Regions from separate parts of the Chryseobacterium sp. BIGb0232 genome, predicted to be linked through region 1. Evidence: riboswitches for the same ligand, from Rfam matches in the RefSeq annotation. Region 1 holds a riboswitch; the other holds the start of a gene.
The links. Region 1 has a riboswitch for cobalamin ahead of metE (5-methyltetrahydropteroyltriglutamate--homocysteine S-methyltransferase). Riboswitches for the same ligand answer to the same signal wherever they lie in the genome.

Region 1 (4,221 bases):
GGTAATGAAAACATAAGTCTTACCAGGTTTAAGCTCATCGATTCCCTCTACATACTTTCCTACAATGTATGAACCACTTCTGAATGGAGGCATAGAATCTCCATCTGCCGGAAATGCTCTGTATTTTCCATTGTTTAAAAAGGGAAGGGCAATACGCTGAAGACTTTCAATATATCCCACATCACTATATCCCTCCAGATATCCCATAGAAGCTTTCTGAGGAATGATTTCTATGGTATCATTTCCAAGATCATCCACAGCTACAGGAAGAACAATTCTGTTATCCGGAAGCTTCAGCATATCTTCCGTTGAATATTTCTGAAGGTCTACGGACAGCAACAGATCTATACTGACATGAAAATATTTGGCTATCTTAATAAGAAGCTCCATAGGAGGTTCTGAAATTCCGTTTTCGTATTTAGAATATCTCACCCGGGAGATCGTAAGGTCATCAGCTACGTTTTGTTGAGAAAGCTTTCTCTTGGCTCTCAAAGAGCGTATATTATTTGAAAAAATTGACATTGATAGAAGTATGTCCACAAAAATACAAATTTTACGCCCTGTGGTCAATAATCAGAACAGCATTTACCATAAAATTTAGAGAATTTTATCACTTCTTAACTAAAGCAAGAAAAATCAGCTAATAAAACACCTGTTTTTTACAGTTGTAGCCTCTGTTTTTACCTTTAAAACCTCATTTTAACAAACATTAAATATTAACCATTAAAAAGTTAATTTACATTGAAAATATTAACTCCAACATTTAAAATTTGAAATATGTTTTTTAAAATTTAGTGAATCAATCAGATACAAACAAAAATGATATACACAATATTTTTCGTTTATATTAATAAAATATTAAATAATAAAATTGTTTAATTATTTTATTCAAAATAATATGAGTTTATTATTAATTATCATATATTTGTGATGTATTAATCATATAAAATTTTAATCATGAAAAATTTCAAAAAACTAGACAGAAACGAACTAAAATCAATTTCAGGAGAAGGATTACTTGATCCAATCGGAGGTTTACTAGGAGGTCTAGGAGGCGTTGTTGGTGGCGTTCTTGGAGGAGTAGGTACTATCGTAGGTGGCGTTGTTACCGGAGTAGGTTCTACAGTAGGTGGAGTTATCGGCGGTGTAGGTACTGTTGTAGGAAATGCTTTATGCCAAACACAGTGTGTAGTTAATGGTGTAATCCACATCAAATTATTAGAGTGTGGTTCTACTTGCTAATCAGCAACTCCATTAAAAATTAAAAAAGTATAGCCGCTCTAAAAATAGAGCGGCTTTTTTATTTTTTTATTCTGAGTATGATACTAAATATATTACACTCTGACAGGTTTTTAAAGCCTGTTAAGTTTTAGATAAATAAAACAGTCATTTTATAAAGTCAAGCCCTGATTATTTTTTACTTCAGCCATTACAAAGGTACTGTGTGTACTTCCTATAGAGTCTACAGAACCAAGCTTATTAAATACAAAATCCTGATAATGTTTCATATCGCGAACCTGAACTTTCAACAGGAAATCAAAATCTCCGGAAATATTGTAACATTCTGCCACTTCTTCAATTTCCAGGATTTCTTTTACAAAATCATAGCCCACAGAGCGGTCATGAATTTTCAATTTAATCTGGCAGAATACTGTAAATCCGCGGTTAAGCTTTTCTGCATCCAGAACTGCTGCATATCTTTTTACAAAGCCTTCCTGTTCCAGTCTTTTTACCCTCTCAAAAACAGGAGAAGGTGACAGATTAATTTCCTTAGCAAGTTCTTTAACGGTCAATTTTGCGTTGTTCTGAAGCAGTTTCAGCAGTTTTATGTCCTTATCATCAAGTTGTTCCACAGAATATTATTCTTTTATATTTTAAAATCACCCAAATGTACAGAATTATATTCTCTAAAAATACATTTAAAAAGCTTAATTTATCAAATATCAAATGCTTTATTGATTATTTATTCTGTATTATTAATTTTATACAAAATTAAAATCTTTTACCAAAGCTAATTTTGTTAAAAGATCAGTTCTTTACAATCTTCATCAAACAGGAAAGGTTTTACTTAAGGTAGATTAATAGGGAATCGTGTGAGAATCACGAGCTGTCGCGCAACTGTAAGTAACACATCAAAGGTTTCTGTCCTTAGATATCCACTGCCAAAAGCGGGAAGGATGACAGAAACTGTTACAAGTCAGGAGACCTGCCTTTACTGAATGGACAATGCTTTCGCGGTCTGAAGCTTTTGAGTCATACAGATGATCTATTGCAGTACGTTTTATCTCCGGGTGAAACTGTACCAACTGCTTATATCACCTGATTTCAAAAATTTCTATCCCGAACAGCATTCCGAAGCATTCAAAGAGCATTTAAAATAAGTTTAATTTAAAATTTGTAAAAATGCAAACTCACATTTTGGGCTATCCGCGTATTGGTAGCAAAAGAGAACTAAAAAAAGCCTGCGAACAGTATTGGTCAGGTAAAATCGTTTTGGAAGAACTTCTTACCGTAGGAAGAACCATCTGCAGTCAAAACTGGAACCTTCAGAAAGAAGCAGGAATCGATCTTATCCCTTGTAATGATTTTTCCTACTACGACCAGGTGCTGGACATGAGCCTTGTGGTAGGAGCTATTCCAATACGTTATCATGAGGTAGCTCTTAAAAAGAACAATTCGGAACTGGATCTTTACTTTGCCATGGCAAGAGGATATCAGAAAGACGGATTGGATATCACTGCGATGGAAATGACGAAGTGGTTTGATACCAATTATCATTATATAGTCCCTGAATTTTATAAAAATCAGCAGTTTAAACTTACCTCAGATAAGGTTTTCAATGAATTTGCCGGTGCAAAACAGGCAGGGATCAATGCAAAACCTGTAATTATCGGTTTGGTTTCTTATTTACTTTTAGGAAAGGAAAAAGAAGAAGGATTTGATAAGCTGGATCTTGCCCATAATCTTCTTCCAGTTTATATTGAGATCTTATCAAAGTTACAAAGCCAGGGTGCTGAATGGATTCAGTTTGATGAACCTTTCTTAGCCTTAGACCTTACTGAAAAGGCAAAAGAAGCCTATACTTTTGTGTATGCTGAGCTTAGAAGACAGTTTCCAAAACTTACATTCATTGTAACGACATATTTTGAAGGATTAAAAAACAATCTGTCTCTTGCAGCCTCACTTCCTGTGAATGTACTGCATATTGATCTGGTAAGAAACCCTGAGCAGCTTGAAGATGCACTTGATTCTATTCCAGAAAGCCTAAGCTTATCTCTTGGAGTGGTAGATGGCAGAAACATCTGGAAAAATGATTATGAAAAATCTTTATCTATCATCAAAAAAGCAGTTGAAAAATTAGGATCTGAAAGAGTTTTTATCGCTCCTTCATGTTCTCTGCTGCATTCACCATGTGATTTAGATTTTGAAACCGGTCTTCAATCTGAAATCAAAAACTGGCTGGCTTTTGCCAAACAAAAAGTAAAAGAAGTGGTAATCCTTAAAGAGCTGGCTTCGGAAACTTCTGATCATAATATTCTTCTGGATTTTGAAAACAATAAAAAAGCCGCTTCAGACAGAAAAACATCTTTACTGATTCATAATGAAAATGTAAAACTAAGAGCACATTCTGTTACAGAGGCAGATTCGCAAAGGAAAAATTCATTCAGTGTCCGTAAAGAGGCACAACAAAAGGCATTACAGCTTCCTTTATTTCCTACAACAACCATTGGGTCATTTCCACAGACTGCTGAAGTAAGAAGCTGGAGAGCAAAATTCAAAAAGGGAGAACTGACTGCCGAGCAATATGATACTTTATTAAAAGAGGAAACCCAAAGAACGATTCGTTGGCAGGAAAGCATCGGAATTGATGTTCTTGTTCATGGTGAGTATGAACGTAATGATATGGTGGAATATTTCGGAGAGCAATTACAGGGATTTACTTTTACTAAAAACGGTTGGGTACAGAGCTATGGAAGCCGTTGTGTAAAGCCACCAATCATTTTTGGAGATGTCTCCAGACCTGAACCTATGACCGTTTACTGGTCTCAATATGCTCAGTCTCAAACGGATCAATGGGTAAAAGGGATGCTGACAGGACCTGTAACCATCTTACAATGGTCATTTGTACGTGACGATCAGCCTCGTTCCGAAACCTGTAAACAGATTGCCCTGGCGATCCGTGATGAAGTTCAGGATCTGGAAAAGGCAGGGATCAGAATT
Region 2 (4,221 bases), on a different contig from region 1:
TGGGAATGCCACTCCGAATATTCATACTGCTAACCAAATGGTAAAATTTGTTGATAACCTTGGTGGAAATGGTTCAAGTGATATTTCCGGAATGTTTTCAGTGAGTGGTGTTGAAAACTAGACTCTTCTCTGCTGCAATGAAAAAAGGATTAAGTTTTTTAGCCATTATCATTCTGTTAATATCTTGTAATAATGATCGTTACGAACCTATTTCTGACGATAATCCACAGGTCTTGCTCAATATTCCGTCTGGGTTTCCGGAACTAAACAATTCGGTGAACTCTAATAAACCTACAAAATATGGAGTAGAATTAGGGGAGAAATTATTTAATGAGAAAAGGTTAAGTGCAGATAATACTATTTCCTGTTCCAGCTGTCATATTCAGGGAAATGCTTTTGCAGATCATAATGCACAAGGAATAGGAATTCAGAATAGAGTAGGGTTGCGAAATGTACCAGCGGTCCAGAATATGTTGTTTATGAAGTTTTATAATTGGGATGGCAATATCCTTCAATTGGAAAATCAACCCTTGGTTCCTATTATCACTCATGAAGAAATGGGCTCTTCTATTCTGGAAGTGATAGGGAAAATAAGGGATGATATGATGTATAAAGATTTATTCAGAAAAGCTTTTGGAGATGAAGCCATTACTGCTGAAAGGATTTATAAGAGTATTGCACAGTATGAGTACACCCTGATTTCTGCCAATAGCAAATATGATAAGGTAAAAAGAAAAGAAGGAGAAACTTTCACGGAAAATGAAGCTCTGGGATATCAGACTTTTCAACAGAAATGTGCGGGTTGTCATAATACAGAGTTGTTTACTGATCAGAGTTTCAGGAATATTGGGTTTCCTGTAAATCCGGATACCAATGAAGCCGGCCGTGGAAGGGTTACGGGTATTCCGGCAGATTATATGAGTTTTCGGGTTCCTTCTTTAAGAAATGTAGAATATACAGCACCTTATGGAAGTTATGGACAGTTCCCAACATTAAGGGCAGTCCTTGATTATTTTGACAAAGGTGTTTTATCTGCAGATAACCTTGATCCTGTTTTTAAAAATAATGGAAACAGAATTCCTCTCTCGGAGCAGGAAAAGACAAATCTTATCCTGTTTATGAAAACGCTTAGTGATCGTGAATTTGTAAAAAAATAATCACAGGTAAAAACAGAAAAACTCAACAAAAATTGATTGCTTAAATCCCGTTACAATGTAGCGGGATTTTTCATGTTTACTAATTGATAATCATTTTATTCTGCATGCCATCGTATCTGGTGAGAATTTTATATCTTTGCCGGAATTTGGTGAGCCATAATAAGCTCTTAAAAGGGAATCCGGTGAAAATCCGGAACAGACCCGCTGCTGTAAGCTCCGCACCAAAGTTTTTGAAGAATAGATCCACTGTTTTTAGGAATGGGAAGGATTTCAAAAACGGAGTAAGTCAGAAGACCTGCCAGAAATAATAAACGTTTGACGCTTTCGTGGAATAAAGCTTAGGACAACAATGATTCTGTGCAGTAACAGCTGTGCTTTGTCGTTGCTTTTCTTATATCCATTAGCGTCATCATGATCCATGAATGAGCTAATGATAGCAAAACTAAGTACATTTCAATTCCATAAAACTGTTTTCACGGTATTCGTGTTAACCTCTCAGATTCTGTTTTCTCAAACCAGAAAAAAAGACAGTATCAAAGGAGAAGTCATAAAGACTGTCAATATTTACAAAAAGAATTTTAAAGAAATCCTTCCGGCTCAGGTCTTACAGGGGGAAGAACTGGAAAGGCTCAACAGTCATTCTGTTGCTGATGCCTTACGCTATTTCTCCGGAGTTCAGATTAAAGATTACGGTGGAATGGGTGGTTTGAAGACGGTTAATATCCGAAGTATGGGAAGCCAGCATGTAGGTGTTTTCTATGATGGAATCCAGCTGGGAAATGCTCAGAACGGAGTGGTCGATTTGGGAAGATATTCTCTGGATGATCTGGAAGAGATCTCGTTGTACAATGGTCAGAAAAGTGAAATTTTTCAACCGGCAAAAGACTTCGGATCGTCAGGATCTATTTATTTACAACCCAAAACGCCGGTATTCACAGGAAACAGGAAAACCAATCTTCTGATAAGAGCAAAAAGTGCTTCTATTGATTTATTTAATCCTTCTTTTCGCTTAGAGCAAAAGATTTCAAAAAGAGTTTCAGCAAGCGTAAGTGCAGAATTTCTCCAAAGTGATGGGCTTTACAAGTTCCACTATAGCAGGAAATATCCTAATGGAGTTACTGCTTCTGATACCATTTCTAAAAGATATGATTCCGACATTAAAGCAAAGCGCTTTGAAACCGCTATTAATGGAACTTTAAATAACGGAAGCTGGAATATACGTGGGTATGGTTATATTTCAAACCGTGGTATTCCGGCGCCCATTGTGAAGAACCGTTTTAAGGCAAGAGGAGCAAGAATGCTTGATGAAAATTATTTTGTTCAGGCCAATTTCAGGAAAAAGCTGTTTCCTAAGCTTGAAACTCAGCTGAAGGCAAAGTTTGCTTACGATTACACTTATTTTAACGATACGGTATTGTCTCAGTCTGCGATGCCCGCTATCAATACCTATATTCAACGGGAGGTTTATCTTTCCTCTTCCAATGTATACTCCATTACTCCTAATTGGGATGTCAGTCTGAATGGAGATTTTCAGTACAATAATCTGGATGCTAATTTGTATAATTTTTCATATCCTACCCGCTATACTACGCTTGTAGCTTTAGCTTCTACCTATCAATGGAACAGATTTAAGTTTTTAGGAAGCCTTTTAGGGACATTTACCTTTGAGGAAGTAAAAATGAATAAGCGCCCTGATGACAGGAGAGAATGGACACCCGCTTTCTTTATGAGCTATCAGCCGGAAGCAATACCAGAGCTGACCCTCAGAGCTTTTTATAAAAATATTTTCAGATTACCAACCTTTAATGACCTGTATTATACGAGTGTTGGAAATACGTATTTGCAACCTGAGTTTACTCATCAGTATGATGTGGGATTTACCTATCAGAAAAGGTATGATCATTCCCTATTTAAAGGTCTTTATGTAAAAGTAGACGGATATTACAATAGAGTAAAAGATAAAATTGTTGCTGTACCTACCACTAATATGTTTCGTTGGATGATGGTGAACCTTGGGAAGGTTGAAATCATTGGAGCAGATGTAAACGTACAGGCTGAAATGATGTTAGGGAATGTGAAAATTAGACCATTATTATCGTATACCTATCAGAAGGCTCAGGACATAACAAACAATGCCGGAGAGAAAGAAACTTATTATGGAGAGCAGATCCCTTATACACCATGGCATAGCGGATCCTTTACCCTAATGGCTGATTATAAAGACTGGAGCTTCAATTACAGTACAATCTATGTAGGAAAAAGATATGATGGGCAGCTGGATAATATTCAGTATAATTTTATTCAGCCTTGGTATACCCACGATCTTTCTATTCAGAGAAAACTGAGCCTGGCCGGACATCCTTTTAAAATCAATCTGGAAATGAATAATGTTTTTAACCAGTATTATGATGTGGTACTCAACTATCCTATGCCGGGAAGAAACTTCAGACTCACTTTAAACTTTAATTTATGAAAAAGCTAAATATTTGTTTTCTGTTTTTGACATTGATTGCGCTTGTTTCCTGCCGCACCGATGATGTCATTATTCCTATGGAAGTAGTGGAAGGGCTTAACCCTGTTGAGAATACAGCAATAAAAGGATTCTATGTATTGAATGAAGGAAATATGGGAAGCAATAAATGCACCCTTGATTTTTTTGATTACACCAAAGGAACCTATTTCAGAAATATCTATTCCGAGATCAATCCAAATGTTTTAAAAGAACTGGGTGATGTAGGAAATGATATTAAAATCTATGGCAGTAAGCTCTACATTGTGGTGAATGTTTCCAATACCATCGAAGTGCTGGATGCGAAGACAGCCAAACATATCAAATCTATTTATTTACAGAATTGCAGATACATGACCTTTAAAGGTGGGAAAGCCTATGCCAGCAGCTATGCTGGTCCTGTGGATATCAATCCGTTAGCACCTAAAGGAAAAGTTGCAGAAATAGATACGGTATCGCTGACTGTTCAGCGTACAGCAACAGTAGGATATCAACCTGAAGAAATGGAAATTGTGGGTAATCAATTATTTGTTGCCAATTCCGGAGGATATATGG

Region 2: another riboswitch for cobalamin. It lies ahead of M2372_RS12260 (TonB-dependent siderophore receptor); the one in region 1 lies ahead of metE (5-methyltetrahydropteroyltriglutamate--homocysteine S-methyltransferase).

The regions. Positions count from the first base shown of each region.
Region 1 is NZ_JANUEH010000016.1:75,088-79,308, reverse strand. Features, by position in the region: gene M2372_RS24310 (LexA family transcriptional regulator) at 1-522, opposite strand, end outside; gene M2372_RS24305 (bacteriocin-like protein) at 958-1,242, shown strand; gene M2372_RS24300 (Lrp/AsnC family transcriptional regulator) at 1,392-1,853, opposite strand; cobalamin riboswitch at 2,043-2,229, shown strand; gene metE (5-methyltetrahydropteroyltriglutamate--homocysteine S-methyltransferase) at 2,404-4,221, shown strand, end outside.
Region 2 is NZ_JANUEH010000004.1:154,533-158,753, reverse strand. Features, by position in the region: gene M2372_RS12270 (MbnP family protein) at 1-121, shown strand, start outside; gene M2372_RS12265 (cytochrome-c peroxidase) at 138-1,157, shown strand; cobalamin riboswitch at 1,288-1,475, shown strand; gene M2372_RS12260 (TonB-dependent siderophore receptor) at 1,588-3,630, shown strand; gene M2372_RS12255 (YncE family protein) at 3,627-4,221, shown strand, end outside.